DNA from 4 places in the Klebsiella quasivariicola genome. Region 2 is predicted to be linked to each of the others. Evidence: predicted binding sites of a transcription regulator. Region 2 holds the regulator's gene; each other region holds the start of a gene.

Region 1 (7,920 bases), 410 kb from region 2:
GATCCACCGCGCGGTTCACCGCCGACATGTCGAGGGAATGGTGGGCCTGGTCTAAACTCGCCATGGCCGATTCGAATATTTTTCCCGTGTATGACTCAACGCTGTCGTCTTCATCAACATTCCGGTTAACATAGAGCGTGCCGTGCGCGAGGCTCTGGGCAAGATGCAGTTTGAAGTCGGGAAATCCACGGGTTTCCAGACTGCGACAGAAGCGATTGACGGTGGGTTCGCTCACCCCGGCCTCAAGGGCGAGGGCGGCGATGCTCGAATGAATGGCCTGTGCGGGGGCGGCAAGGATCACTTCCGCCACTTTGCGTTCAGATTTGCTAAGGTGTTCCAGTCGGGACTGGATTTTTTCCAGCATGTTCATTAGTAACAGGGCGCTCATCAATGGAAACGATTTCATTAATCGGTGAAATCATCGGGCGTTTTAGCAAGAATATACCCCTCCGCAAGCGCCAGCGGTGAGGAATGACGTGAAATAATGTTGTTTTTTTTCATTACATGATCAGAGTCGTATTTTACTGACCTGAACCAGGCACAAACAACGAACAATCACGGCCAGATGCCCAAATCATCAGCGAATGTTTTCACCCTGTGCGGTTTTACCGCCGCAAACCGAGGGGAAGGCTTTCGGGAAATACGTAAACACAGTACAGTGCAGTGTAAGAAAATTACAAATATAGCCTGGCAAAAGCACCAGACTATCAACTGAGGAGAATGACATGGCGGTAACGCAAACGGCCCAGGCATGCGACCTGGTCATTTTCGGCGCGAAGGGCGACCTGGCGCGACGTAAATTGTTGCCTTCCCTGTATCAGCTTGAAAAAGCGGGCCAGATCCACGCTGACACCCGTATCATTGGCGTGGGGCGTGCCGACTGGGATCGCGCGGCTTACACCAAAGTCGTGCGCGAAGCGCTGGAAACCTTCATGAAGGAAAAAATTGATGAAGGTTTGTGGGATTCCCTGAGCGGACGTCTGGAGTTCTGTAATCTTGACGTCAATGACACCAGCGGCTTCACTCGCCTGGGCGAAATGCTGGATCAAGAGAACCGTGTCACCATCAACTATTTCGCCATGCCGCCGAGCACCTTTGGCGCAATTTGCAAAGGGCTGGGCGAAGCGAAGCTCAATGCCAAACCTGCGCGCGTGGTGATGGAAAAGCCGCTGGGCACCTCGCTGGAAACGTCCCGTGAAATCAACGACCAGGTCGGCGAGTTTTTTGAAGAGTGCCAGGTCTATCGTATCGACCACTATCTCGGCAAAGAGACGGTCCTCAACCTGCTGGCGTTGCGCTTTGCCAACTCCCTGTTCGTCAATAACTGGGACTGCCGTACCATCGATCATGTTGAAATCACCGTGGCAGAAGAGGTGGGCATTGAAGGGCGCTGGGGTTACTTTGACCAGGCCGGGCAGATGCGCGACATGATCCAGAACCACCTGCTGCAGATCCTGTGCATGATTGCCATGTCGCCGCCGTCCGATCTCAGCGCCGACAGCATCCGCGATGAAAAGGTTAAGGTACTGAAATCCCTGCGCCGCATTGATCGCTCCAATGTGCGTGAGAAAACCGTTCGCGGCCAGTACACCGCCGGCTTTGCCCAGGGCAAAAAAGTGCCGGGCTACCTCGAAGAAGAGGGCGCCAACAAAACCAGTAACACCGAAACCTTCGTGGCGATCCGCGTCGATATCGATAACTGGCGCTGGGCTGGCGTACCGTTCTATCTGCGTACCGGCAAACGTCTGCCAACCAAATGCTCTGAGGTCGTGGTTTACTTCAAAACGCCGGAACTTAACCTGTTTAAAGAAACCTGGCAGGAGCTGCCGCAGAACAAGCTGACCATTCGTCTGCAGCCGGACGAAGGGGTGGATATCCAGGTACTGAACAAAGTGCCTGGACTCGACCATAAGCATAACCTGCAGATCACCAAGCTGGATCTGAGCTACTCCGAAACCTTCAACCAGACGCACCTGGCCGATGCTTATGAACGTCTGCTGCTGGAGACCATGCGTGGCATCCAGGCGCTGTTTGTGCGTCGTGATGAAGTGGAAGAGGCGTGGAAGTGGGTGGATTCCATCACCGAAGCCTGGGCTGCCGATCGCGATGCGCCGAAACCGTATCAGGCCGGGACCTGGGGACCGGTTGCGTCAGTGGCGATGATCACCCGCGACGGCCGTTCGTGGAACGAGTTTGAATAAGCCTGCGGGCTAATCCGTCAGGGTTATTTTACCGGTAACATGATCTGACGCAGAAAGTCGCATGCTTTTTAATCTTTTAAGCCCCGTGAGGATTCACCCACGGGGCTTTTTTTATTACACTGCTTTCAGACATTTTGCCCCTGAGCGCTGGTGTTGGTGGCCTTTAGCACAAAAATACGTCATCACGCAGCGGCCGGACAGATAAAAATTTGAGGAGCCTTTATGAATCCGACAATGTTACGGGTAACAAATCGCATTATCGAACGGTCGCGTGATACCCGCGCGGCTTACCTCGCAAGGATTAACCAGGCTAAAACCGACACCGTGCATCGTGCGCAACTGGCCTGCGGCAACCTGGCTCACGGTTTCGCGGCCTGCCAGGCGGAAGACAAAGCCTCCCTGAAAAGCATGTTGCGCAACAATATCGCCATCATCACGTCCTACAACGATATGTTGTCCGCTCACCAGCCCTATGAACACTATCCGGACATCATCCGTAAAGCGCTGCATAGCGCCAATGCGGTCGGCCAGGTGGCCGGTGGCGTGCCGGCGATGTGCGATGGCGTAACCCAGGGGCAGGACGGGATGGAGCTCTCTTTACTGAGCCGCGAAGTGATCGCCATGTCCGCTGCCATTGGTCTGTCGCATAACATGTTCGACGGCGCGCTGTACCTCGGCGTGTGCGATAAAATTGTCCCCGGCCTGACCATGGCAGCGCTCTCTTTCGGCCATCTGCCGTCGGTCTTTATTCCGTCCGGTCCAATGGCCAGCGGCCTGGCTAATAAAGAGAAGGTCCGCATTCGCCAGCTGTACGCGGAAGGTAAAGTGGATCGTATGGCGCTGCTGGAGTCCGAAGCTGCCTCGTACCACGCGCCGGGGACCTGTACTTTCTACGGCACGGCGAATACCAACCAGATGGTGGTCGAGTTTATGGGCATGCAGCTGCCGGGCTCCTCTTTTGTCCATCCGGATGCCCCGCTGCGTGAAGCGCTGACCGCCGCCGCCGCGCGCCAGGTCACCCGCATGACCGGCAATGGCAACGAGTGGATGCCGCTGGGGAAAATGTTCGACGAAAAAGTGGTGGTCAACGGTATCGTGGCGCTGCTGGCGACCGGGGGGTCCACCAACCACACCATGCACCTGGTGGCGATGGCTCGCGCGGCAGGGATCATCATTAACTGGGATGATTTTTCCGACCTGTCCGACGTGGTGCCGCTGCTGGCGCGCCTCTATCCCAACGGCCCGGCGGATATCAACCACTTCCAGGCAGCGGGCGGCGTTCCGGTACTGGTGCGCGAACTGCTGAAAGGCGGCCTGCTGCATGAGGATGTTCACACCGTAGCCGGCTTCGGTCTGTCACGCTACACCCTGGAGCCATGGCTGAATAACGGCGAGCTGGACTGGCGTGAAGGGGCGACAGCGCCGCTGGACGACCAGGTCATCGCCACTTTCGAAAAACCGTTCTCCCGTCACGGCGGCACCAAAGTGCTGAGCGGTAACCTGGGACGTGCGGTGATGAAAACCTCAGCCGTTCCGGTAGAGAACCAGGTGATCGAAGCGCCGGCGGTGGTGTTCGAGAGCCAGCACGACGTGTTGCCAGCCTTTGAAGCGGGTCTGCTGGACAAAGATTGCGTAGTGGTGGTCCGTCATCAGGGACCAAAAGCGAACGGGATGCCAGAATTACATAAACTTATGCCGCCACTTGGTGTATTATTGGACCGCCGTTTCAAAATAGCGCTGGTGACCGATGGCCGACTCTCTGGCGCCTCCGGTAAAGTCCCCTCAGCCATCCACGTCACGCCTGAAGCGTACGACGGTGGGCTGCTGGCGAAAGTGCGCGATGGCGATCTTATTCGCGTGAACGGGCAGACGGGGGAACTGACGCTGCTGGTGGAGGATGCCGAACTGGCGGCGCGTCAGCCGCATATCCCTGACCTCAGCGCGTCGCGCGTGGGAACCGGTCGGGAGATGTTTGGGGCGCTGCGTGAGAAGCTCTCTGGCGCGGAGCAGGGCGCAACCTGCATCACTTTTTAAGACGATTTAATTTCTAGATCTGGCGAGAGAAAATCCTGATGAAAAACTGGAAAACAACAGCAGAAGCAATCCTCACCTCCGGTCCGGTTGTCCCGGTTATCGTAGTGAAAAAGCTGGAGCACGCGGTACCGATGGCGAAAGCGCTGGTCGCGGGCGGCGTGCGCGTGCTGGAAGTCACCCTGCGCACCGAGTGCGCCCTGGAAGCGATCCGCGCGATTGCTAAAGAAGTGCCGGACGCGATTGTCGGCGCGGGCACAGTCACCAACGTTGAGCAACTGAAAGCGGTGACGGAAGCTGGCGCGCAGTTCGCTATCAGCCCGGGGCTGACCGAATCCCTGCTGAAAGCGGCGACCGAAGACGGCACCATTCCGCTGATCCCGGGGATCAGCACGGTGTCCGAGCTGATGCTGGGTATGCAGTATGGTCTGAAAGAGTTTAAATTCTTCCCGGCGGAAGCCAACGGCGGCGTGAAAGCCCTGCAGGCGATTGCGGGTCCGTTCGGCCACATTCGCTTCTGCCCGACCGGCGGTATCTCTCCGGCTAACTACCGTGACTATCTGGCGCTGAACAGCGTGCTGTGCATCGGTGGTTCCTGGCTGGTGCCAGCCGACGCGCTGGAAGCCGGTGACTACGATCGCATCACCACCCTGGCGCGTGAAGCGGTGGAAGGCGCGAAGTAAACGGCGCCTCAAGGTCAACAACCCGGTCAGCGGCAACGCGACCGGGTTTTTTTGTCTTTAGCCTTCGACGATGACCGCAGCGGCGGCGGTTTTAGCCCGTACTACAGCCTCCTCAACCGAATCGGCAACGGCGAGGGTCACCCCCAGGCGGCGGGTGCCGTCGATCTCCGGCTTGCCGAACAGACGCAGCTGCAGGCCAGCCCCGACGGCTGACTGTAGCTGGCCAAAGCGGACGTTCTGGCTGGTCAGCTGCGGAAGGATCACCGCGGAGGCGGCCGGGCCATACTGGCGGATGGCGCCGACGGGCAGTCCAAGGAAGGCGCGAACGTGCAGGGCGAATTCCGAGAGATCCTGCGAGATCAGCGTGACCATGCCGGTGTCGTGTGGGCGAGGGGAGACTTCACTAAAGATCACCTCGTCGCCGCAAACGAACAGCTCCACGCCGAACAAGCCATGACCGCCCAGCGCCAGCACTACCTTGCGGGCGATGGTCTGGGCACGTTCGAGGGCCAGGTCGCTCATCTGCTGCGGCTGCCAGGATTCACGATAGTCGCCGTCTTCCTGACGATGACCAACCGGGGCGCAGAAATGCACGCCATCGACGGCGCTGACGGTGAGCAGGGTAATTTCGAAATCGAAATTCACCACCCCTTCAACAATCACGCGCCCGGCGCCGGCGCGGCCGCCTTGTTGCGCATAACGCCAGGCTTCGCTGAGCTGGTCAGCCGAGCGGATAAAGCTCTGGCCTTTGCCGGAGGAGCTCATCACCGGTTTGACGATGCACGGCAAACCGATCTCGGTAACCGCCGCGCGGAAGCCGTCTTCGCTGTCGGCAAAACGATAGCGGGAGGTAGGAAGCTGCAGCTCTTCTGCCGCCAGGCGGCGAATGCCTTCGCGGTTCATGGTGAGCTTTGCCGCCCGCGCCGTGGGGACCACTTTCTGCCCGGCCTGCTCGAGTTCGACCAGGGTATCGGTGGCTATCGCTTCGATCTCAGGCACGATGTAATCGGGTTTTTCCTGTTCAATCAGGGCGCGCAGGCTCTCGCCGTGCAGCATATTGATGACGTGAGCGCGGTGGGCGACCTGCATCGCCGGGGCATCGGGGTAGCGGTCGACGGCGATAGTTTCAATGCCCAGACGCTGACATTCAATGGCGACTTCCTTGCCCAGCTCGCCGGAACCTAACAGCATTACTTTGGTGGCTGCCGGGCGCAGCGCGGTGCCTAATACAGTCATAACTCTCTTCCGCAGTAAAAAAAGATGGCCACGATTATAAACGAAAACGTTTGCGTCTGTCTTTACGCGCGTGAGTTGAGTCCGCAGAGGAAATTTGTTATACTGTATAAAAATACAGTATTGAGAGGCTGCAGCATGGCGGTTGAAATTAAATATGTGGTGATCCGCGAAGGTGAGGAAAAAATGTCTTTTGCCAGCAAAAAAGAGGCCGACGCTTACGACAAAATGCTCGATCTGGCAGAGGTGCTGAATGACTGGCTGGTGGCATCGCCGCTGGAGATGGATGACGCCCAGCGCGATACCATGGCGATGTGGCTGGCAGAGCGAAAAGAGGCGCTGCAGCATATTCTGCGCGTCGGCCGACTGCCGGAGCATGATACGCCCGCGCACGACGTCCCCGCACCGGCGGCGGCCGGCGAGACTTCTTCGGCGGATGATGACGCCGTGCCGGTTGCCAAAGCGCGCAAAGGCAAAGCGGCCTGATTAGCGGCGGCCAGCCATCGGCTGAGGGGGCAGGAAGCCGTCTGCCGCGCCCACCTTTGCGCATCTTTAGCCACGTCTAACATTTCCTGACATCGCGTCGTTTAGGCTGATAACAGTGTTTGTCACCTGAGAGGAAAACCATGGCTAACTGGCTAAATCAACTGCAGTCGCTGCTTGGGCAGAAGGGCGCGTCACCGACTGGCGAGTCGTCAACAGGAAGCGCCTTACTACCCGGCGCCATCGGTGGGCTGGCCGGACTGCTGGTGGCCAGCAAATCGTCACGCAAACTGCTGGCGAAATATGGCACCAGCGCGCTGCTGGCAGGCGGCGGGGCGGTGGCAGGCACGGTATTGTGGAACAAGTATCAGCAGAAAATGCGCGCTCAGCACACGCCCGCACCCGGATCTGTCCCTGAAACGACTGCGGTGCCGGCGGATGTCGATCCGCGAAGCGTACGGCTGATTACGGCCTTGGTGTTTGCCGCGAAAAGCGACGGCCATATTGATGACCACGAGCGGGCGAATATTGAAACCCAGCTGCGGGCGGCCAATATTGACGTTCAGGCCCGGGTATTGATTGACCAGGCGCTGGCCCAGCCGTTGGATCCGCAGCGTCTGGCAGAGGGCATTGTTGATCCGCAGGAGGCGCTGGAGATCTATTACCTCAGCTGCGCGGTGATTGATATCGACCATTTTATGGAGCGCAGCTATCTGAACGCGCTGGGAGAGGCTCTGGCATTGCCAAAAGATGTGCGGGCCGACATCGAACAGGATATCCAGTCACAAAAACAAGCGCTAAGCGGTTAAATTATCACGTTTCGCTTGCATCGCCCGCGTCTTTTGCCACCCTTATAGACACGTCATCATTCAGGCGCCACCGTGCGCCCTGAATGCACTTGTGTCACGATAAAGCAGCAGAAGAATAACATGCCACCTAAAGCCAAACGGATCCCGCACGCCATGACCTTGCATGGCGATACACGCATCGATAACTACTACTGGCTGCGCGACGATGAGCGTGCGCGACCTGACGTGCTGGAATACCTGCACGCGGAAAACGCCTACGGCAAGGAAGTGATGGATTCGCAGCTCAATCTGCAGGAACGTCTGCTGAAAGAGATTATCGACCGCATCCCGCAGCGGGAAGTCTCCGCCCCCTACAGTAAAAATGGCTTTCGCTACCGTCAGGTATATGAGCCAGGCTGCGAATACGCTATCTACCAGCGGCAGTCGGTGCTGAAAGAGGAGTGGGACGAGTGGGAAATCCTGCTCGACGGCAACCAGCGG
Region 2 (7,920 bases):
TCGACAAACCCCATCGCCGTCTGCGCCACCTGCGCGAGGATGACGGGTATGGCCAGAGCTAATAACTGACGCGCTTCAATAAAATACTTCTGCACGTGAACACCTTCGAATTGTTGTTATTTTGAGACTAAAAAAGCCGCCGTAACTGGCAGCAAGGGGATAAAAATGAGGAATTTCCAGTCTATTGTAGCGAGGATTAGCCATTAAGCCAGTGAAAAAAGAGTCGGGGCACGAAGCGCGCTGGCAACCGCTTTGCCCTCCTGTTATTGTTCCTGATAGCGAAAACGGTAATCATACCGTCATGATTTTCAACAGGAGCCTAAGATGTTTACAGGTATTGTTCAGGGAACCGCGAAAGTGGTCTCCATTGATGATAAACCCAATTTTCGCACCCACGTGGTGGAGTTACCGGCACATATGCTGGAGGGGCTGGAAACCGGCGCCTCTGTTGCCAATAATGGCTGCTGCCTGACGGTGACTGAAATCAACGGCGCGCGCATCAGCTTCGATTTGATGAAAGAGACACTGCGTATTACCAATCTCGGCGATATCAAGATCGGCGATGAAGTGAACGTTGAGCGAGCGGCGAAATTCAGCGACGAAATTGGCGGGCATTTAATGTCCGGCCATATCATGACCACAGCAGAAATTGTGAAAATCCTCACTTCCGAAAATAATCGTCAGATCTGGTTTAAAGTGCAGGATCCGACGCTGATGAAATACATCCTCTATAAAGGATTCATCGGTATTGATGGCATTAGTCTGACGGTGGGAGAGGTCACGGCTACTCGTTTCTGCGTGCATCTTATTCCGGAGACGTTGCAGCGGACCACGCTGGGAGCGAAAAAGCTGGGCGATCGCGTCAATATTGAGATCGATCCGCAGACCCAGGCGGTTGTCGATACGGTAGAGCGCGTGCTGGCGGCGAAAGAGATTGCGGCGAAGGTCAATGAAGCCTGAAAAAAATCCCCCGCCGATCGGCGGGGGAGTGTTATTTAACGGGCGACGCGCAGTCCATGTTCAATACCGCGCGAGAACACCACCTGCCAGAGCTGAATGTCGCGGGCGCGGAAGGCGCCGGCGCAGGCGTTCAGATAATAGGTAAACATGCGTTTGAAACGTTCTGAATAATTATCGGCAATTTCCGGCCAGCTGGCGAGGAAACGCTCATACCAGGCCATCAGGGTCGTGTCGTAATCGGCGCCGAAGTTGTGCCAGTCTTCCATCACAAAATGCTTCTCGCTGGCTTCGGCAATGTGACGCACGGAAGGCAGGCAGCCGTTAGGGAAGATATATTTATCGATCCACGGGTCAACATTATGATCAGTGACTTTGGAACCGATAGTGTGCAGTAAGAAACGGCCATTGGGTTTCAAATTACGGTCGGCAACCTCGAAGTAGGTGGCGTAATTTTTCGGCCCCACGTGCTCAAACATGCCTACGGAGACAATGCGATCAAAGCTGTCATGCAGATCGCGATAATCCTGGAGACGAATCTCCACATCGAGATCGGCGCAACGGGCCTGAGCCATCTTTTGCTGTTCAGCGGAGATAGTTACACCCACGACGCTGACCTGGAAGTGTCGTGCCATATATTCGGCAAGACCACCCCATCCACAGCCGATATCCAATACCCGCATACCCGGTTCAAGCTCAAGCTTGCGGCAAATCAGATCCAGTTTGTCCTGCTGCGCGGCCTCAAGGGTTTGCGCCTCTTTCCAGTAACCGCAGGAATACTGCATGTAAGGGTCAAGCATCCGACTAAACAGATCGTTACCGAGGTCGTAATGCTCTTTGCCCACAATCCAGGCGCGTTTTTTACTTTGTAAATTAAACAGACGAGCGCCTGCTATGCGGAGTGTATCTTTGAAATGGTGAGGGAGCTGTTTTTCCAACCCGGCGCGTAACACCTTGTGGAAGAATATATCCAGACGCTCGCAGTCCCACCAGCCGTCCATATAGCTTTCGCCTAAACCCAGCGAACCTTCCTGCAAAACCCGTTTAAAAAAGAGAGGGTTTTTAACCCGCAGGTCTGACGGCGCGGAGCCATTGATTTCAATTCCCGCACGGCCTAATAATTCAGCTGCAATCCGGTACCAGTCATCATTTGGTACACTTACTTCTTCTATACACGATGAACTCATAGCTTCTCCATCACGCCCAAGTGATCAGAACCTTAAAACAGCGTAGACGCTTTTTTGGCTTTGTGAGAAATCTCACGGATAATCCGTGAAGTCGCTATCCGACGTAAACAGAGGAAGGGAGATAACCCTTGCCGAAAGGCCTTCCATGGTGAAACGAAGGCATCCTGCATCCGTTAATCTGTAACTATTTTCTATTTATGTGAACCCGGATCCAGTATAGGACGCTAAGTACTGGCTTTCAATAAAAATTTCTTAGCATGCTAACGACTGGTCCGGGTCCCGGCGAGGTAAGTTAAGCGTGGGAAGAGCGGGGAGTCAGCTCAGGTGTCTGCTGCAGACGAAAGCCTATCCCGGCTAAGCCAATCGAGACCAGCATCACGCTGGTGGTGGTCAGCAGCGGCGTGGCGATCAGCGCGGATACCAGCAGACTGGTCAGGAAGCACAGGCCAAGCTGCAGGGTATTCTGCAGCGCCGCTGCCCGGCCGGTCGCCTGCGGGAAAGGCTTCAGCGCCTGAGCAACCACGATGGGGTAGATCCCGCCGTTGACCACTGCCATCAGGCAGAAAGGGATCATTAACGCCACCAGCGAGGCATGCGTCTGTAGACCGACCAGCCAGGTGGCGGCTACGCTGACGGCGAAGACCACCAGCAGCCACGGCAGCATCTGTTGACCGGACCACTTTTGCAGCAGCGCGCGGCAGCCATAGCCTCCCACCAGAAAGGCGATGGTCTGTGGGATGTAGCTCAGGCCGATGGCGGTTGGGCCGTAGCCCATCTCGTGCAGGATAAAAGGCGATCCCGTGAGCCAGGCGAAGAAGCTGGCGGAACAGGCGGCGTAGATCAGGACATTGCCGCTGTATTCACGCGAACGCAGCAGTGCGAGGAAGGTGATCTTCTGCTGTGTCACGGCGACTGGCTTTGCCGCTGCCTTCAGGCGCAATGCCGGCAGCATCAGCAGCAAGGTAATTGCAAACAAGGTGGCGAAGATGGCCTGCCACTCAAAGTGAATCAACAACCAGCTGCCCAGCAGCGGGGCCAACGCTGGCGATAATCCCACCAGCGGCATAATGGTAGCGAAGATACGGTTAGTCCGCTGTGCGGGATAGTAATCGGTGACCATTGCCTGCCAGGTAACCGCCGCGGCACAGACGCCGATCGCCTGCAGAAAGCGCAGCGCCAGCATCAGAGTGGCATTGTGCACCCACAGCATTCCCAGACAGCCGAGAGCGAAAATCGCCAGCCCGCTCAGGAGCACCGGTTTACGCCCGTAGCGATCTGACAGCGGCCCCCAAAACAGCTGGCCCAGTGCGAAGCCAGCGAGAAACAGACTCAGGCTGGCGCTGATTGAGGCGGGGGAGGTATTGAGATCCTGCTGCATGGCGGCAAACGCCGGCAGGTACATATCGGTGGCCAGAAAGCCCAGCACGCTCAGGCCAGCCAGCCAGACTAAAAATCCTTTCCCAGGTTGTGACATAACGTTCTCATTTTTGACGGCAGGTACGATGGCGCAGAGTGTAGGCAGTGCATTGTGGCTTGTGAAACGCTAATATTTGTCACATGCATTCAAAAAATTTGCAGGCAGAATATGTGGTCTGAATACTCTCTGGAAGTGGTTGATGCCGTTGCCCGTAATGGCAGTTTCAGCGCTGCCGCGCAGGAGCTGCACCGGGTCCCTTCCGCGGTCAGCTATACCGTGCGTCAGCTTGAAGAATGGCTGGCGGTTCCCTTGTTTGAGCGGCGTCATCGTGACGTGGCGCTGACCCCGGCTGGAGTCTGGTTCTTACAGGAAGGGCGCTCTGTTATCAAAAAAATGCAGATCACCCGCCAGCAGTGTCAGCAAATCGCCAACGGCTGGCGCGGACAGTTGTCGATCGCGGTGGACGATATTGTGAAACCGGCGCGCATGCGCCAGATGATCGTCGATTTCTATCGCCATTTTCCCGACGTCGAACTGATCGTCTTTCAGGAGGTATTCAACGGCGTGTGGGATGCCCTGGCCGATGGCCGTGTAGAGCTGGCGATCGGCGCAACGCGATCTATCCCGGTCGGCGGCCGCTATGCGTTCCGCGATATGGGAATGCTGAGCTGGGACTGCGTGGTGTCAAGCGATCATCCGCTGGCGAAGATGGATGGCCCTCTGAGCGACGATGTTCTGCGCAACTGGCCGTCGCTGGTGCGAGAGGATACCTCACGTTCACTGCCCAAACGAACGACATGGTTACTGGATAATCAGAAGAGGGTGGTCGTTCCCGACTGGGAGTCGTCTGCTACCTGTCTGTCGGCTGGACTTTGCGTCGGTATGGTGCCGAGCCATTTTGCCCGTCCATGGATAGATCGCGGTGAATGGACCGCACTGGCGCTGGAAAATCCGTTCCCGGATGCCGCCTGCTGCCTGACGTGGCAGCAGAGTGACGCTTCACCGGCGCTGAACTGGATGCTGGACTATCTGGGAGACAGCGATACGCTAAACCGGGAGTGGCTGCGGGCGCCGGAATGATCCGCGCCCGCAGAGGCCTTAGCGGCGATAATCGACAAACGGGCCATCCGCCACCGAGCGGCGTTCGACCAGTCGGGGATGAACTTCGATAGACTGTGACTCTTCACGCTTGTTGACGATACGATCCAACAGCATGTTAAACGCGGCTTCGCCCAGCGAATCTTTTGGCTGATGAATGGTAGTCAACGCCGGGCTGAAATAGCGGGCGTTGCGCACATTATCATAACCGATCAGCGAAATGTCCTGCGGCACGCGCAGCCCCATTTCGTCTGCGGCGCAGATAGCGCCCATCGCCATGATATCGCCACCGCAGAATACCGCCGTTGGGCGATGCTGCTGGTTCAGGATCTGCTGCATTGCCCGGTAGCCGGACTCAGGTTCGAAGTCGCCCTGCACAATCCAGTTTTCCGGCACGTTGATATGCGCTTCTTTCATTGCCTGCATAAAACCGGCCAGGCGTCCTGCGCCGGTATTGCGCTCCAGCGGCCCCGGGATCACGCCGATTTCGCGATGACCACGCTCAATCAGATAGCGTCCGGCAATATAACCGCCCTGGAAGGCGTTATCGATCACCGCATCGGTAAAATCAGCTTTCGCTTCGCCCCAGTCCATCACCACCATCGGAATATGGCGGTATTCTTCCAGCATGCTCAGAACCGAATCCGGATACTCAGAACACATCACCAGCAGACCGTCGACGCGCTTTTGCGCCATCATCGACAGATAGGCGCGCTGTTTTTCCGGATCGTTCCAAGCGTTACCCAGGATCAGGGTATAGCCCTTCTGGAAGCAGCTCTTTTCCACGGACTCAATAATTTCAGCGAAATAGGCGGCTTCGCTACTGGTCGCCAGCAGGCCAATCGATTTTGTATGATTGACTTTCAGGCTGCGGGCCACGGCGCTCGGCGAGTAGTGCAGCTCTTTGATCGCCGCCCACACCGCATTACGCGTCTCTTCGGCAACGAAACGGGTTTTGTTAATTACATGTGATACAGTTGTAGTGGAAACGTTTGCGCGCTTCGCTACATCTTTAATAGTTGCCATTACATCTCACTCCATGCCTTGACCTGATCGCCTGATCATCGATACGTAAACGTTTGCCTACACACACCCTGAATACAATTTTCAACATTGCATCACGTCGGGAAAACGACACAGAACGACAGGAAGGGGTCAATGGCCGATACGCTTTTAAATTAGCGTGGGATTTTGTCCGATCTTGGGGCAAAGTGGAAGAGCAAAAATGTGCATCGCCCTAAATCCCGGAAGATTTTTGCGATTTTTTGTGCAAAAATGAGCAAGCTCACTTTTGGTGTGGGGATAACTAGAGGGAAAAATGATGGATACCAATTTAAAGTTTTCGCTGATCACCACGATTATTGCTCTCGGCGTGATTGTCGCTTTCAGCCTGACCGCCATACTGCACTAAGTTTCCGCTGCGGGAGGAGCGCGCCTCCTCCCTCTCCACCGCTATTATTATCAATTCTGCAAAAATCTTTTGTCATTTCGTTCACTTTTGTTTTTTTGTGATTGATGTCATGCTTTTGACTTCTGATGTTACGCCGTCCTCTCTGACGGCCTGATGGAGTCATTGAATGAAAATCAACTTTCCTTTACTCGCGCTGGCGATCGGCGCCTTTGGCATCGGCACCACCGAGTTCTCCCCGATGGGATTGCTGCCGGTGATTGCGAAAGGTGTGGACGTCTCGATACCGGTGGCGGGAATGCTGATCAGTGCGTATGCCATCGGCGTCATGGTCGGCGCACCGCTGATGACCCTGCTGTTGTCACATCGCGCACGGCGCAATGCGCTGATTTTTCTGATGGGGATCTTCACCGTCGGCAACCTGTTGTCATCCATCGCGCCGGATTACACCACGCTGTTGCTGTCGCGCATTATTACCAGCCTCAACCACGGCGCGTTCTTTGGCCTGGGGTCGGTGGTGGCGGCCAGCGTTGTACCGAAACATAAGCAGGCCAGCGCGGTAGCCACCATGTTTATGGGACTCACTATCGCCAACATTGGCGGTGTACCGGCGGCCACCTGGCTTGGCGAAACCATTGGCTGGAGAATGTCTTTCCTCGCCACCGCGGGGTTAGGCCTGCTGGCAATGGTCAGCTTGTGGTTCTCCCTGCCGAAGGGCAGTGCGGGTGAACGCCCTGAAGTCAAAAAAGAGCTGGCCGTCCTGTTGCGCCCTCAGGTGCTCTCTGCCTTGCTGACTACCGTCCTGGGCGCGGGTGCGATGTTTACGCTGTATACCTACATTTCGCCAGTGCTCAATACGCTGACCCACGCTTCATCGCTGTTCATTACCGCGATGCTGGTGCTGATTGGCGTCGGCTTTTCGCTGGGTAACTATCTGGGCGGTAAATTCGCCGACCGGTCGGTCTCCGGCACCCTGAAAGGATTTCTGCTGCTGCTGATGGCGATCATGCTGGCAATCCCGCTGCTGGCGCAATCTCAGGTCGGGGCGGCCATCAGCATGATTGTCTGGGGCGCTGCCACCTTTGCGGTAGTGCCACCGCTGCAGATGCGCGTCATGCGCGTGGCACATGAAGCGCCGGGACTCTCTTCTTCGGTGAATATCGGCGCGTTTAACCTCGGCAACGCGCTGGGCGCTGCCGCCGGTGGGGCGGTGATCTCTGGCGGACTGGGCTATGCGTTTGTGCCGGTGATGGGGGCGATTATCGCCGGTCTGGCGCTGCTGCTGGTCTGGTTTAGCGGACGAGCGCAGCCGGAAGAGGCTTTCGCCAGCCAGTAATCATTGGATGGGGAAGGGCTAAAAAAGAACCGCAGCCGGGGAGACCCTGCTGCGGTTTGTCGTTTATGCCGCCAGGTTGGCCGCAACAAACTTCCAGTTAACCAGCGCCCAGAAATGGTCCAGATAGCTTGGACGGGCATTGCGGTAATCGATGTAGTAAGCGTGTTCCCAGACGTCAACGGTCAGCAGCGGTTTCGCATCAGTGGTCAGCGGCGTACCGGCGTTGCTGGTGGAGACGATAGCCAGGCTGCCGTCAGCATTTTTGACCAGCCAGGTCCAGCCGGCGCCAAAGTTTTTCGCTGCGGCATCGGTAAATTTCGCTTTAAAATCAGCAAAGCTGCCGAAGGATTTTGCAATCGCTGCCGCTAATTCGCCTTCCGGTTCACCGCCGGCGTTTGGCGCCAGGCAGTTCCAGTAGAAAGTATGGTTCCATACCTGCGCTGCGTTGTTGAATACGCCGCCTTCAGAAGTGCGCACGATCTCTTCGAGGGATTTGTCTTCGAACGCGGTGCCTTTG
Region 3 (7,920 bases), 1.0 Mb from region 2:
CCTGCGGCGTGGAGACAGGCTGCCCGCCATTATGCTTACCGATCTTCAGCTCGTTATCTTCCGCCGGGAAACCGTAATATTGATCGCCGTTGGGCAGCTCGCCGGTAAATGCCGGGAAATGATTCTTGCTGCTGTAACGGCCATCGGCCTGGTACCAGGCGAAGACCTTGCGTACCGGCTGGATGGGCAGGTCCGGAAGCAGGCGGGTGACCCAGGTGCCGGCGCTGATCAGCAGTTTTTTACCATGATATTCACCGTCGAGGGTATCAATGGTGATGCCGTCCTCATGGTGATGAATGGCTGAGACTGGACAGTTGAACAACTGCGCGCAACCGGCTTCCCGAGCCAGACGGATCCAGGTTTCGACAGCCAGTTCGCTGCGCAGTACGCCTGATGCGGGTTCGAAAATTGCCCGATAGTCATCGGGAAGGCGTATCTCCGGCCAGCGCTGCATCACGGCCTGCGCATCCAGCTCTTCTACCTCAAGCTGGAAAGCTCGGGCACTGGCGGCGACGTTGGCGAGGAAAGCGGAACTGGCAGGGCCAAGGTTAATGACGCCGGTACGTTCGAAAACAGGTTCGCCACTGATCTCAGCCAGTTCATCCCATAGCTGCTGGGCACGCAGCACCAGCGGAACATATTTTTCACCTTCTCCATAGGCGTGACGGATAAGACGGCTGCTACCGTGATGGCTGCCTTCCTGATGTGGCGGTTGATGGGCATCGGTCATCAAAACATTGAGTCCGGCACGACGCGCATAATAGCCCGCAGCAGCACCGACAGAGCCACTGCCGATAATAATAAGATCGTATTGCATGGTGAGTTCCGGGTAATTGCCTTGTTAGCAGGGTAATTAACTCCCTGCGCTTATACAAGCCCGAAAATAATTCAGGCACCCGCAGGTGCCTGTTAAGATTATATTTAAGTCATTCCGTGCGCCGCGTTAATGCCTGCGGTACTCGTTTTCTTGGTATTCGCCAGATTCAATCTTCGCAATACCTGCTTCCAGGATTGAAATAAACTGACGTGCGACGTCCGTCGTTAGCCATAGCGTCTGGCCGATCTCAGCATCATTACTGTTTTCTTGAGTGGGGTTCTGGTAGTGCAGGCGCAACATCAGCGCATCGTAGCTATCAACGGTGCTGATGTCCCATCCAACGAGGGGATGGGTCTGAATGACTTCATTATTTTTTTCCATCATAACCCCTTATTCATATGTTAAAAGACAACAATTCTCGAGGTTTAATGCATATTTTTTGAAGCAAGTTAATTATATCAGGGATCAAGAATAAACTCGAGAAATTAAATGAAAGGCAGCATGATTTTCTTCTTTTGCCGCTTTTTTACTCAAGATAAGCGCGTAAAATGGCCACTTTAGTCGATATTGAGCAGAATAATCAGGACTATTCTGAACAGAAGAGGGGATAAAAAAAGCCGGGGCGACCCGGCAAAAAAAGCACAATGAGGGAGCAAACCAGAGTAACTGGATCCCGCCATGCTTCAGGAGAGATCGTGGACAAACCAGTCGTCCGCGCTTTCCCATGTTTCCTGCAGGATTTCGCTTATCCGGTCTTTGTCTTCTTTCAGGGCGCCAAACACCGAGAGCTGATTGCCGCTGGCGTAGCGGACGCTCACCTGGCTATCGATGGCCGGGAATTGCTCGGCGATACGGCGAGAGAGTTCGTTATTCAGCGCTTCCAGCGCGCCGTTAGGTAAGGCGGTCGTTTTGGCGATAGACACTTCAATGCGCATAATTGCCCCCTGCGTTCGATACTGGTTATTTATACAGTATCCGGTTAGCGTTGACAACAGGGGGCTGCGTTTTTATTTCTTCACGGTCCAGCGAACGGTTTCACCCGCCAGGAAGGGCACCAGGGTGTCATTAGGCAGGGCAATGCTGTCCACAACGGTCGTCTCTTCACGCACCAGTTCAACGTAGCTCTCATTGACCGGCAGACCGTAGAAGCGCGGGCCGTTCAGCGAGCAGAAAGCCTCAAAGTGCTGCAGAGCGTTCATTTCTTCAAACACGGTGGCGTAGCTGCCGAGGGCGGTCGGGGCGTTAAAGCAGCCGGCGCAGCCACAGCTGGCTTCCTTACGGTGGCGGGCGTGCGGTGCGGAGTCGGTGCCGAGGAAGGCGCGGCTGAAGCCGCTGGCGACCAGCTCCCGCAGAGCCTGCTGATGAATATTGCGTTTAAGTACCGGCAGACAGTACAGGTGAGGGCGAATGCCGCCCACCAGCATATGGTTGCGGTTGAACATCAGATGCTGCGGGGTGATGGTAGCAGCCAGCAGTTCATTACCGTCACGCACGTACTCGGCGGCGTCTTTGGTGGTGATATGTTCAAAAACCACTTTCAGGCCGGGCAGGCGCTGGCGCAGGGGCTCCATCACCGTCTCAATAAAGCGCGCTTCACGATCGAAAATATCAATCTCGGCGTGAGTGACTTCGCCGTGAACGAGCAACGGCATCCCCAGTTTTTCCATCCGCTCCAGCACTGGCATAATGGCGTCGGTGCTGGTGACGCCGTGGCTGGAGTTAGTGGTGGCATTGGCCGGGTAGAGCTTGGCGGCGGTGAAAACCCCTTCGTTAAAGCCGCGTTCCAGCTCCGCTGGGTCGAGGGAGTCTGTCAGATAGCAGGTCATCAGCGGGGTAAAATCATGCCCGGCCGGCACGGCGTCCATAATGCGCTGGCGGTAAGCGATAGCCGCCGCGACGGTGGTGACAGGCGGCACCAGATTCGGCATCACGATCGCCCGGCCATAAAACTCACAGGTATAAGGCACGACGGTTTTCAGCATATCGTCATCGCGCAGATGGATATGCCAGTCGTCTGGGCGGCGGATTTTCAATACCTGGGATTGTGCTGTCATGGAAGGCTCCGGCTAATAGGTTCAGTCATCAGGGCTGTTTTTTGCCGGGCACTAAGGATAAGCGTAAACGTTTTCCTTTGCACTCATTTCCGTAAAAAATTCAGGGCGCCGTAGCGCCCTGGAGATTAATTGGTAAAGGGGATGACAATCTCGCCTGGCTTCACCTCTATACCTTTGGCGTATTTCTTCGCCAGCGCTTCGCCGGTGCTGGCGTCCTCACGCAGGACATAAGCCGGCTGCTGGCTGAAGTAGCTGCGCAGAGACTGATTCAGGTAGGGGAGCAGGGCCTGAATAACCGACTGCAGTTTCTCCGGCGCCACTTTGGCATCGACCACTTCCATTTCCTGCAGGAAGATGGCGCCTTTCTCTCGGTCAAAGGTTGGCAGCGCTTTGAGCTTCAGATCGATCGTCGCTTTCTGCGTGCCGAACAGGGAGTTAAGATCGACGTTGGCGATCCCGCTCAGGGTGACTTTGCCCGGCTCCTCGCGCCCGATAGCGCTGGTCAGGTTCTGCAGTTCGATATGGGCGTCGGCAACGCCTTTCAGACCAATATCTTTGGCGAAATGGTTTCGCTTCTGCAGGGCCTGGTTAATCTCCTGCTCGCTTACCGTGTATTGGGTCAGCTGATTACAGCCGCTCAGCAGGCCGCTGACAATTAGCGCGGCGGCGATCAATATCTTTTTCATGGGGTTCCTCAAGCTCATACCTTCCTTCATCCTGACACAAAGCATCATGACCTGTCAGCACCCATCGCGCCAGCAGAATAGGCTGAAAGCAGGAGAAACCGCCGCCGCGCGCATCAGGTGCGCGGCTCCAGCATACCGGAGGCAGAGCGTTTCGGACTGAATTGCCACCATAGCGCCAGGAAGGTGATAACCCCGATGGCGCCGAGCATCAGCCACGGCAGTTCGGGCTGGCCGACGGCTTTCCCGGCATCAAACAGCCAGCCGCCGCCCGCGTAACCCAGCGCGCCGCCGAAGGCGAGCCCCAGACGGCTGAAACCCATATAGCTGCCACGCGCCCGGGCGTCCGCCAGCGAAGCGCCCAGCGTCTCGCGGGCGGGTTCGGCAATGATAGAGCCGATGTAAAACAGGCAAATCAGGGTAAACAGCTGCTGTAAACTGCTGGTCATCCCGATGGGGAGCATGGCCAGGGTCATCACCAGCAGACCGGCCATCAGCCGGTGCTCAAGGCGGAAGCGTTTTTCGCTCCAACGGGCAATAGGATAGAGCAGGGTGAGTGAAATGGTGGCTTCGATGGCGTACATCCACTTCACGGCGGTCGGCGAGCCGGCGATGTCATTCACCATGATCGGCAGCATCAGCATCACCTGCACCGCCAGCATATAATAACCCGTTAACGTCAGGACATAGGTGACGAAGCGCTTGTCCCGCAGCACCCGCCCCAGCCCTTCCCGCACCGGCGTTTTCACCGTAGACAGCTTCCATGCCGGTAGATACCAGGCATTAAACACCGCGCAGGCGATAAACAGCGCGGCGCCGGCGCTGCACACCAGACGGAAATCATATTGCAGCAGCCAGCTGCCCAACAGGGCGCCAATTACTGCCCCGGCGCTATCCTGCATCATCAGAATGGAGAAAAAGCGACCGCGCTGATGCGGGCGCACCAGCTTGACCACCAGGGCGGCTCGTGGCGGATCGAACAACGTGCCGCCCAGCCCGGACAAAATACAGGAGAGCCAGAGCACCCACGGCTCATGCGCGACGGCCATCGCCGCGAAGCCGCCAGCACGCATCAACATGCCAGTGACGATCATCGGTTTTGCGCCGAAGCGGTCGGCGATGGCGCCGCCAAAGATACCTAATCCCTGCTGCACCAGCTGGCGCAGGCCGAGCGCAATGCCGACCATCAGCGCCGCCCAGCCCATCTGATCGACAAAGCGGATGGATATCAGCGGAAAGACGACAAAAAAGCCCAGCACCACCAGCATGTTATCGACTAACAGGAAATATTTACCCAGGCTCCTTGCCTGCGAGACGCGGGACATTTCCCCTCCAGGGAAAAAGAGAGATAAGCGAAGATATTCTGCGGGCAATCTGCTGCTTTTCCCAGCGCCCTTGCGACAATATTTTTTTATCAAAATGCAAGTTCGATTGAGGCTAATCATCGAAAAGAGGAGATGGCGCAGAAAATGGTATGTTGCTGTTTTCACACCGCCGCGCAGGACAGGTATAGTGATGAAAGCAAGATTCAAGTCAGGGGGACTGAAGAGGAAATGTTTGGCTATCGCAGTAACGTGCCGAAGGTGCGTTTGACGACGGACCGGCTGGTGGTGCGCCTGGTTCACGATCGTGACGCCTGGCGTCTGGCCGATTATTACGCCGAGAATAAAGCGTTCTTAAAACCGTGGGAGCCGGTACGTGACGACAGCCACTGCTATCCTTCCGGATGGCAGGCGCGCCTGTCAATGATTGCCGAATTCCATAAGCAGGGTTCAGCATTCTATTTCGCGCTGCTCGATCCAGAAGAAAAAGAGATCGTCGGCGTGGCGAACTTCTCCAACGTGGTGCGCGGGTCATTTCATGCCTGCTATCTCGGCTACTCCATTGGCGAGAAGTGGCAGGGGCAGGGGCTGATGTTTGAAGCGCTGACCACGGCAATTCGCTATATGCAGCGCACGCAGCATATTCATCGCATCATGGCCAACTATATGCCGCATAATCAGCGCAGCGGCGCGCTGCTGGCGCGCTTGGGGTTCGAAAAGGAGGGTTACGCCAAAGATTATCTGCTGATTGACGGGCAGTGGCGTGACCATGTGTTAACGGCGTTAACGACGTCAGACTGGTCAGCAGGGCGCTAAGGAGAGAGGATGAAATATCAATTAACCGCGCATGAAGCGCGCGTCATTGGTTGTTTGCTGGAAAAGCAGGTCACCACGCCCGAACAGTATCCGCTGTCGGTGAACGCTGTGGTCACCGCCTGCAATCAGAAAAGCAACCGCGAACCGGTGATGTCCCTGAGCGAAGGTGAGGTCCAGTCGCTGCTGGATACCCTGGTGAAGCGCCACTATTTGCGTACGGTAAGCGGATTCGGCAATCGAGTGACCAAGTATGAGCAGCGTTTTTGCAACTCTGAATTTGGCGATCTGAAACTCAGCGCCGGCGAAGTAGCGGTGGTGACGACGCTACTGCTGCGCGGCGCCCAGACGCCGGGTGAACTCCGTAGCCGCGCGCAGCGGATGCATGAGTTCAGCGATATGGCGGAAGTGGAAAGCGTGCTGGAAGGGCTAGCGACGCGCGAGGATGGTCCTTTTGTTGCCCGCCTGCCACGGGAACCGGGGAAACGGGAAAGCCGTTATATGCATCTGTTTTGCGATGATATGGACACGCTGATCACCACGGTGGAAGCACTCGCGCCGCTGGAAGGTGATGACGATCTGCGTGCCCGGGTTGAAGCACTGGAAGGTGAGGTGGCGGAGTTAAAAGCGCGCCTCGACTCTCTGTTACACCATCTGGGAGATTAAATGTGGGCACCAAATTGCGCATCGGGGTGGTTGGCTTAGGCGGCATCGCGCAGAAAGCGTGGTTGCCGGTGCTGGGGGCGGCGGAAAACTGGACGCTGCAGGCGGCCTGGTCGCCGGGAAGAGAGAAGGCGCTGCGCGTCTGTGAAACCTGGCGCATCCCGTATGCCGATTCGCTGGATGCCCTGGCGGCGCAGTGCGATGCGGTTTTTGTTCATACTTCGACGGCTTCACATTATGAAGTAGTGAATCACTTGCTGAATGCCGGAGTTCATGTTTGTGTCGATAAACCGCTGGCGGACAAGCTAAGCGAGGCAGAGGCGCTGGTCGAGCTGGCGGCGCGGCGTCATCTGACGCTGATGGTCGGGTTCAATCGCCGCTTTGCGCCGCTTTATCGTGAGCTAAAGGGACGGCTGGGCGAGGCGGCGTCGCTGCGGATGGATAAGCACCGGAGTGATAGCGTGGGCAACGATTTGCGCTTTACGTTGCTCGATGACTATTTGCACGTAGTGGATACCGCGCTGTGGCTGGCCGACGGCCAGGCGCGCCTGCGCGGTGGCGCGTTGCAGATCACCCCTCAGGGCGAAATGCTCTATGCCGAACACCAGTTTAGTTCACCCAGGCTGCAGGTCACCACCAGTATGCATCGCCGCGCTGGCAGCCAGCGTGAGTGGGTGCAGGCGGTTACGGATGGCGGGTTATATGCGGTGAGCGAGATGCGCGAATGGCAGGAGGAGTGTGGTCATGGCGTGGTTCAGCGCCCGGTCGCCGGCTGGCAAACCACCCTTGAGCAGCGCGGCTTTGTCGGCTGCGCGCGCCATTTTATCGAATGCGTGCAAAATCAGACGGTTCCTGAAACCGCAGGCGAACAGGCGCTGTTAGCTCAGCGGGTGGTCGATAAACTCTGGCGCGACGCCATTAGTGAATAATCCGTTGTAACAACTGACAGTAGTAATTCATGTTGAACCCGGTAGACTATCGCCACTTTCCAGCGCCCGCATTTGCGGGCGTTTTACTCCAGGGTTTGGAATAACAGCGTAATGAACCTTTTAAAATCACTGGCGGCAGTCAGTTCGATGACCATGTTTTCGCGCGTGCTGGGCTTTGCCCGCGATGCGATTGTGGCGCGCATTTTTGGCGCCGGGATGGCGACCGATGCCTTTTTTGTCGCCTTCAAACTGCCTAATCTGTTGCGGCGTATTTTTGCCGAAGGCGCTTTCTCACAGGCATTTGTGCCAATCCTTGCCGAATATAAAAGCAAGCAGGGCGAAGATGCCACCCGGGTGTTTGTCTCTTACGTCTCCGGATTGTTGACCCTGGCCCTGGCGATCGTTACCGTTATCGGGATGCTGGCGGCTCCGTGGGTGATCACCATCACCGCCCCCGGGTTTGCCGATACCGCCGATAAATTTGCGCTGACCACCCAGCTGTTGCGCATTACCTTCCCCTATATTTTACTGATTTCCCTGGCCTCGCTGGTGGGGGCGATCCTCAATACCTGGAACCGTTTCTCGGTGCCGGCCTTTGCCCCGACGTTTCTTAACGTCAGCATGATTAGCTTCGCACTG
Region 4 (7,920 bases), 2.7 Mb from region 2:
ACCACTTTAAATGGCGAACAGCCATACCCTTGGGACCTACTTCAGCCCCAGGATGTGATGAGCCGACATCGAGGTGCCAAACACCGCCGTCGATATGAACTCTTGGGCGGTATCAGCCTGTTATCCCCGGAGTACCTTTTATCCGTTGAGCGATGGCCCTTCCATTCAGAACCACCGGATCACTATGACCTGCTTTCGCACCTGCTCGCGCCGTCACGCTCGCAGTCAAGCTAGCTTATGCCATTGCACTAACCTCCTGATGTCCGACCAGGATTAGCTAACCTTCGTGCTCCTCCGTTACGCTTTGGGAGGAGACCGCCCCAGTCAAACTACCCACCAGACACTGTCCGCAACCCCGATAAGGGGCCAACGTTAGAACATCAAACATTAAAGGGTGGTATTTCAAGGTTGGCTCCACGCAGACTGGCGTCCACGCTTCAAAGCCTCCCACCTATCCTACACATCAAGGCTCAATGTTCAGTGTCAAGCTATAGTAAAGGTTCACGGGGTCTTTCCGTCTTGCCGCGGGTACACTGCATCTTCACAGCGAGTTCAATTTCACTGAGTCTCGGGTGGAGACAGCCTGGCCATCATTACGCCATTCGTGCAGGTCGGAACTTACCCGACAAGGAATTTCGCTACCTTAGGACCGTTATAGTTACGGCCGCCGTTTACCGGGGCTTCGATCAAGAGCTTCTCCTTACGGATAACCCCATCAATTAACCTTCCGGCACCGGGCAGGCGTCACACCGTATACGTCCACTTTCGTGTTTGCACAGTGCTGTGTTTTTAATAAACAGTTGCAGCCAGCTGGTATCTTCGACTGGTCTCAGCTCCGTCCGCAGGGACTTCACCTACACACCAGCGTGCCTTCTCCCGAAGTTACGGCACCATTTTGCCTAGTTCCTTCACCCGAGTTCTCTCAAGCGCCTTGGTATTCTCTACCTGACCACCTGTGTCGGTTTGGGGTACGATTTGATGTTACCTGATGCTTAGAGGCTTTTCCTGGAAGCAGGGCATCTGTCACTTCAGTACCGTGGTACCTCGTCATCACACCTCAGCCTTGATTATCCGGATTTGCCTGGATAACCAGCCTACATGCTTAAACCGGGACAACCGTCGCCCGGATGACATAGCCTTCTCCGTCCCCCCTTCGCAGTAACACCAAGTACAGGAATATTAACCTGTTTCCCATCGACTACGCCTTTCGGCCTCGCCTTAGGGGTCGACTCACCCTGCCCCGATTAACGTTGGACAGGAACCCTTGGTCTTCCGGCGAGCGGGCTTTTCACCCGCTTTATCGTTACTTATGTCAGCATTCGCACTTCTGATACCTCCAGCATGCCTCACAGCACACCTTCACAGGCTTACAGAACGCTCCCCTACCCAACAACACATAGTGTCGCTGCCGCAGCTTCGGTGCATGGTTTAGCCCCGTTACATCTTCCGCGCAGGCCGACTCGACCAGTGAGCTATTACGCTTTCTTTAAATGATGGCTGCTTCTAAGCCAACATCCTGGCTGTCTGGGCCTTCCCACATCGTTTCCCACTTAACCATGACTTTGGGACCTTAGCTGGCGGTCTGGGTTGTTTCCCTCTTCACGACGGACGTTAGCACCCGCCGTGTGTCTCCCGTGATAACATTCTTCGGTATTCGTAGTTTGCATCGGGTTGGTAAGTCGGGATGACCCCCTAGCCGAAACAGTGCTCTACCCCCGAAGATGAGTTCACGAGGCGCTACCTAAATAGCTTTCGGGGAGAACCAGCTATCTCCCGGTTTGATTGGCCTTTCACCCCCAGCCACAAGTCATCCGCTAATTTTTCAACATTAGTCGGTTCGGTCCTCCAGTTAGTGTTACCCAACCTTCAACCTGCCCATGGCTAGATCACCGGGTTTCGGGTCTATACCCTGCAACTTAACGCCCAGTTAAGACTCGGTTTCCCTGCGGCTCCCCTATACGGTTAACCTTGCTACAGAATATAAGTCGCTGACCCATTATACAAAAGGTACGCAGTCACACCCGAAGGTGCTCCCACTGCTTGTACGTACACGGTTTCAGGTTCTTTTTCACTCCCCTCGCCGGGGTTCTTTTCGCCTTTCCCTCACGGTACTGGTTCACTATCGGTCAGTCAGGAGTATTTAGCCTTGGAGGATGGTCCCCCCATATTCAGACAGGATACCACGTGTCCCGCCCTACTCTTCGAGTTCACAGCCTGTGCATTTTGGTGTACGGGACTATCACCCTGTACCGTCGGACTTTCCAGACCGTTCCACTAACACACAAGCTGATTCAGACTCTGGGCTGCTCCCCGTTCGCTCGCCGCTACTGGGGGAATCTCGGTTGATTTCTTTTCCTCGGGGTACTTAGATGTTTCAGTTCCCCCGGTTCGCCTCGTTAACCTATGTATTCAGTTAACGATAGTGTGACGAATCACACTGGGTTTCCCCATTCGGACATCGCCGGCTGTAACGGTTCATATCACCTTACCGACGCTTTTCGCAGATTAGCACGTCCTTCATCGCCTCTGACTGCCAGGGCATCCACCGTGTACGCTTAGTCGCTTAACCTCACAACCCGAAGATGTTTCACTTCTGATTGCGAAAATTTGAGAGACTCGAACACACTTAAACAGTGTGTCGTTTCAATTTTCAGCTTGATCCAGATTTTTAAAGAGCAAATATCTCAAACGTCACCCGAAGATGAGTTTTGAGATATGTCGGCACGCGTCTTTCACTCACGAACCAGCAAGTGGCGTCCCCTAGGGGATTCGAACCCCTGTTACCGCCGTGAAAGGGCGGTGTCCTGGGCCTCTAGACGAAGGGGACACTGAAGTCTCAATCGCAAGACGCCTTGCTTCTCTACTTTCATCAGACAATCTGTGTGAGCACTACAAAGGCAGGTTCTTTAAGGTAAGGAGGTGATCCAACCGCAGGTTCCCCTACGGTTACCTTGTTACGACTTCACCCCAGTCATGAATCACAAAGTGGTAAGCGCCCTCCCGAAGGTTAAGCTACCTACTTCTTTTGCAACCCACTCCCATGGTGTGACGGGCGGTGTGTACAAGGCCCGGGAACGTATTCACCGTAGCATTCTGATCTACGATTACTAGCGATTCCGACTTCATGGAGTCGAGTTGCAGACTCCAATCCGGACTACGACATACTTTATGAGGTCCGCTTGCTCTCGCGAGGTCGCTTCTCTTTGTATATGCCATTGTAGCACGTGTGTAGCCCTGGTCGTAAGGGCCATGATGACTTGACGTCATCCCCACCTTCCTCCAGTTTATCACTGGCAGTCTCCTTTGAGTTCCCGGCCTAACCGCTGGCAACAAAGGATAAGGGTTGCGCTCGTTGCGGGACTTAACCCAACATTTCACAACACGAGCTGACGACAGCCATGCAGCACCTGTCTCACAGTTCCCGAAGGCACCAATCCATCTCTGGAAAGTTCTGTGGATGTCAAGACCAGGTAAGGTTCTTCGCGTTGCATCGAATTAAACCACATGCTCCACCGCTTGTGCGGGCCCCCGTCAATTCATTTGAGTTTTAACCTTGCGGCCGTACTCCCCAGGCGGTCGATTTAACGCGTTAGCTCCGGAAGCCACGCCTCAAGGGCACAACCTCCAAATCGACATCGTTTACGGCGTGGACTACCAGGGTATCTAATCCTGTTTGCTCCCCACGCTTTCGCACCTGAGCGTCAGTCTTTGTCCAGGGGGCCGCCTTCGCCACCGGTATTCCTCCAGATCTCTACGCATTTCACCGCTACACCTGGAATTCTACCCCCCTCTACAAGACTCTAGCCTGCCAGTTTCGAATGCAGTTCCCAGGTTGAGCCCGGGGATTTCACATCCGACTTGACAGACCGCCTGCGTGCGCTTTACGCCCAGTAATTCCGATTAACGCTTGCACCCTCCGTATTACCGCGGCTGCTGGCACGGAGTTAGCCGGTGCTTCTTCTGCGGGTAACGTCAATCGGTGAGGTTATTAACCTCACCGCCTTCCTCCCCGCTGAAAGTGCTTTACAACCCGAAGGCCTTCTTCACACACGCGGCATGGCTGCATCAGGCTTGCGCCCATTGTGCAATATTCCCCACTGCTGCCTCCCGTAGGAGTCTGGACCGTGTCTCAGTTCCAGTGTGGCTGGTCATCCTCTCAGACCAGCTAGGGATCGTCGCCTAGGTGAGCCGTTACCCCACCTACTAGCTAATCCCATCTGGGCACATCTGATGGCATGAGGCCCGAAGGTCCCCCACTTTGGTCTTGCGACGTTATGCGGTATTAGCTACCGTTTCCAGTAGTTATCCCCCTCCATCAGGCAGTTTCCCAGACATTACTCACCCGTCCGCCGCTCGTCACCCGAGAGCAAGCTCTCTGTGCTACCGCTCGACTTGCATGTGTTAGGCCTGCCGCCAGCGTTCAATCTGAGCCATGATCAAACTCTTCAATTTAAGTTTGATGCTCGTGAATTAAACTTCGTAATGAATTACGTATGTTCACTCAGAGACTTGGTATTCATTTTTCGTCCGAGGACGTTAAGAATCCATGTCACTTTGAGTGCCCACACAGATTGTCTGATAAATTGTTAAAGAGCAGTTGCGACGCGCTTTAGCGCTCTGTCGCGAGGTGGCGTATATTACGCTTTCCTCTTTCAGAGTCAACCCTGAATTTCAGGATTTTTCTCTTCAACCGAACCGGCTGTTTGTGTGAAGTGATTCACATCCGCCGTGTCGATGGAGGCGCATTATAGGGAGTTCTCGAGCGCCCGCAACAGAAAAATGGCAGAAAAATGACTGACTGCTGCATTCCCCAGCAAAACCCCGCTTTATACCTCTTTACACACAGAATTATCCACAGGAGAGCGACAAAACACGACCGCAAGCCCCGCGGATCGCCAGCTATATAGAAGGAGATTCATCGGCCTGGAGAGAAAGATAAAAATTCGCGAGCGTTGCGCAAACGTTTTCGTTACAATGCCGCGCTATGACACGGATGCCCGGTTGGGTGCGTTAGGTGAGTTTTTAGGCAAAAACTCACCTAACGCTCTCTGTAATGTTCAAATCCTGGGGATTTAATACCATGCAACAACGTCGTCCAGTCCGCCGCGCCCTGCTCAGTGTTTCTGACAAGGCCGGTATCGTCGAATTCGCGCAGGCGCTTTCCGCTCGTGGTGTCGAGCTGCTGTCCACCGGCGGCACCGCTCGCCTGCTGGCAGATAAAGGCCTGCCGGTTACCGAAGTCTCTGACTACACCGGTTTCCCGGAAATGATGGATGGACGCGTGAAGACCCTGCATCCGAAAGTACACGGCGGCATCCTCGGTCGTCGCGGTCAGGATGACGGTATCATGCAGCAACACGGTATCGCGCCTATCGATATGGTTGTCGTTAACCTCTACCCGTTCGCCCAGACCGTCGCTCGTGAAGGATGCTCACTGGAAGACGCGGTGGAAAACATCGATATCGGCGGCCCGACGATGGTGCGCTCCGCGGCGAAGAACCATAAAGATGTCGCTATCGTAGTGAAGAGCAGCGACTACGAGGCCATCATTAATGAGATGGACGCTAACGACGGTTCCCTCACGCTGGACACCCGCTTCGACCTCGCAATTAAAGCCTTCGAACATACTGCCGCTTACGACAGCATGATCGCTAACTACTTCGGCAGCATGGTTCCGGCCTATCACGGCGAAAGCAAAGAAGCCGCAGGCCGCTTCCCGCGCACCCTGAATCTGAACTTTATTAAGAAACAGGATATGCGCTATGGCGAAAACAGCCACCAGCAGGCTGCCTTCTATATAGAAGAGAATGTAAAAGAAGCCTCCGTAGCGACCGCCACCCAACTGCAGGGCAAAGCGCTCTCCTATAACAACATTGCCGATACCGATGCGGCGCTGGAGTGCGTGAAAGAGTTCAATGAACCGGCCTGCGTGATCGTTAAGCACGCCAACCCATGCGGCGTTGCCGTCAGCGACTCAATCCTCGACGCCTACGATCGCGCTTACAAAACCGACCCAACCTCCGCCTTCGGCGGCATCATCGCCTTTAACCGCGAGCTGGATGCGGAAACCGCGCAGGCGATCATCTCTCGCCAGTTCGTCGAAGTGATCATTGCGCCGTCCGCCAGCGAAGAAGCGCTGAAGATCACCGCCGCGAAGCAGAACGTCCGCGTACTGACCTGCGGTCAGTGGGATGCTCGCGTTGCCGGCCTCGATTTCAAACGTGTTAATGGCGGCCTGCTGGTTCAGGACCGCGATCTCGGCATGGTCACCGCGGGTGAACTGCGAGTGGTCAGCAAACGCCAGCCAACCGAGCAAGAGCTACGCGATGCGCTGTTCTGCTGGAAAGTGGCGAAATTCGTCAAATCCAACGCCATCGTGTATGCCAAAGACAACATGACCATCGGGATAGGCGCCGGTCAGATGAGCCGCGTCTACTCGGCGAAAATTGCCGGGATTAAAGCCGGTGACGAAGGTCTGGAAGTGAAAGGCTCCGCCATGGCTTCTGACGCCTTCTTCCCGTTCCGCGACGGCATTGATGCCGCAGCCGCAGTGGGCATCACCTGTGTGATCCAGCCGGGCGGCTCTATCCGCGACGACGAAGTGATTGCCGCCGCTGACGAACATGGTATCGCCATGATCTTCACCGACATGCGCCACTTCCGCCATTAATTCACGGAGCTACAGATGAAAGTATTAGTAATCGGCAACGGCGGGCGTGAGCACGCCCTGGCCTGGAAAGCGGCCCAGTCGCCGCTAGTTGATACCGTCTACGTCGCGCCGGGCAACGCCGGTACCGCCCTGGAGCCGTCGCTGCAAAACGTCGCCATCGGCGTTACCGATATTCCGGCCCTGCTGCGCTTCGCCCAGGATGAGAACATCGATCTGACCATCGTGGGCCCGGAAGCGCCGCTGGTCATTGGCGTAGTCGACGCGTTTCGTGCCGCAGGGCTGACCATCTTCGGGCCAACCGAAGGCGCCGCGCAGCTGGAAGGTTCAAAAGCCTTCACCAAAGATTTCCTCGCTCGTCATCATATTCCGACGGCGGAATACCAGAACTTCACCGAAGTGGAGCCTGCGCTGGCTTACCTGCGCGAGAAAGGCGCGCCGATCGTCATCAAAGCCGACGGTCTGGCGGCGGGTAAAGGCGTTATCGTGGCGATGACCCTTGACGAAGCCGAAGCGGCGGTCAAAGATATGCTGGCCGGTAACGCTTTTGGCGATGCAGGCCACCGCATCGTGATTGAAGAGTTCCTCGATGGCGAAGAAGCCAGCTTTATTGTGATGGTTGACGGCGAGCACGTCCTGCCAATGGCCACCAGCCAGGATCACAAGCGCGTCGGCAACGGCGATACCGGCCCGAACACCGGCGGGATGGGCGCGTACTCCCCGGCGCCGGTGGTCACTGATGAAGTCCATCAGCGCACCATGAAGCGGATCATCTGGCCAACCGTGAAAGGCATGGCCGCTGAAGGCAACACCTATACCGGTTTCCTGTATGCCGGTCTGATGATCGACAAGCAGGGCAACCCGAAGGTGATTGAGTTCAACTGCCGCTTTGGCGACCCGGAAACCCAGCCGATCATGCTGCGCATGAAGTCCGACCTGGTCGAGCTGTGCCTCGCCGCCTGCGCGGGCAAGCTGGACGAGAAAACCTCCGAGTGGGATGACCGCGCGTCGCTGGGCGTGGTGGTTGCCGCCGGCGGCTATCCGGGCAATTACAACACGGGTGATGAGATCTTCGGCCTGCCGCAGCAGGAAGCCGCAGATGGTAAAGTCTTCCACGCCGGCACCAAACTGGCAGACGACCAGCGCGTCGTCACCAACGGCGGGCGCGTACTGTGCGTGACCGCGCTGGGCGACTCCGTGGCGCAGGCGCAGCAGCGCGCCTATCAACTGCTGACCGACATTCGCTGGGACGG

What was found. The regulator PurR, encoded in region 2, represses purine synthesis genes. The targets are predictions, from matches to a motif close to CANGCAAACGTTTGCNTG.
Region 1: a site for PurR is predicted at 6,191-6,208, ahead of purT (formate-dependent phosphoribosylglycinamide formyltransferase). Genes of this name have one in related genera too.
Region 3: a site for PurR is predicted at 2,932-2,949, ahead of pyrC (dihydroorotase). Genes of this name have one in related genera too.
Region 4: a site for PurR is predicted at 4,954-4,971, ahead of purH (bifunctional phosphoribosylaminoimidazolecarboxamide formyltransferase/IMP cyclohydrolase). Genes of this name have one in related genera too.

The regions. Positions count from the first base shown of each region.
Region 1 is NZ_CP022823.1:2,096,807-2,104,726, forward strand. It holds gene B8P98_RS10490 (MurR/RpiR family transcriptional regulator) at 1-406, opposite strand, end outside; gene B8P98_RS30810 (hypothetical protein) at 566-715, shown strand; gene zwf (glucose-6-phosphate dehydrogenase) at 726-2,201, shown strand; gene edd (phosphogluconate dehydratase) at 2,424-4,235, shown strand; gene B8P98_RS10510 (bifunctional 4-hydroxy-2-oxoglutarate aldolase/2-dehydro-3-deoxy-phosphogluconate aldolase) at 4,274-4,915, shown strand; gene purT (formate-dependent phosphoribosylglycinamide formyltransferase) at 4,973-6,151, opposite strand; gene B8P98_RS10520 (YebG family protein) at 6,287-6,634, shown strand; gene B8P98_RS10525 (tellurite resistance TerB family protein) at 6,775-7,440, shown strand; gene ptrB (oligopeptidase B) at 7,561-7,920, shown strand, end outside.
Region 2 is NZ_CP022823.1:2,503,883-2,511,802, forward strand. It holds gene mdtK (MdtK family multidrug efflux MATE transporter) at 1-95, opposite strand, end outside; gene B8P98_RS12490 (riboflavin synthase subunit alpha) at 325-960, shown strand; gene cfa (cyclopropane fatty acyl phospholipid synthase) at 996-2,144, opposite strand; gene punC (purine nucleoside transporter PunC) at 2,437-3,618, opposite strand; gene punR (DNA-binding transcriptional activator PunR) at 3,730-4,641, shown strand; gene purR (HTH-type transcriptional repressor PurR) at 4,660-5,685, opposite strand; gene cydH (cytochrome bd-I oxidase subunit CydH) at 5,978-6,070, shown strand; gene B8P98_RS12520 (MFS transporter) at 6,237-7,403, shown strand; gene sodB (superoxide dismutase [Fe]) at 7,467-7,920, opposite strand, start outside.
Region 3 is NZ_CP022823.1:3,542,518-3,550,437, reverse strand. It holds gene solA (N-methyl-L-tryptophan oxidase) at 1-817, opposite strand, end outside; gene bssS (biofilm formation regulator BssS) at 944-1,198, opposite strand; gene dinI (DNA damage-inducible protein I) at 1,501-1,752, opposite strand; gene pyrC (dihydroorotase) at 1,825-2,871, opposite strand; gene B8P98_RS17870 (lipoprotein) at 2,997-3,557, opposite strand; gene mdtH (multidrug efflux MFS transporter MdtH) at 3,671-4,879, opposite strand; gene rimJ (ribosomal protein S5-alanine N-acetyltransferase) at 5,108-5,692, shown strand; gene B8P98_RS17855 (YceH family protein) at 5,702-6,355, shown strand; gene B8P98_RS17850 (Gfo/Idh/MocA family protein) at 6,370-7,281, shown strand; gene murJ (murein biosynthesis integral membrane protein MurJ) at 7,393-7,920, shown strand, end outside.
Region 4 is NZ_CP022823.1:5,228,131-5,236,050, forward strand. It holds rRNA gene B8P98_RS26285 (23S ribosomal RNA) at 1-2,569, opposite strand, end outside; tRNA gene B8P98_RS26290 (tRNA-Glu) at 2,752-2,827, opposite strand; rRNA gene B8P98_RS26295 (16S ribosomal RNA) at 2,913-4,452, opposite strand; gene purH (bifunctional phosphoribosylaminoimidazolecarboxamide formyltransferase/IMP cyclohydrolase) at 5,081-6,670, shown strand; gene purD (phosphoribosylamine--glycine ligase) at 6,686-7,920, shown strand, end outside.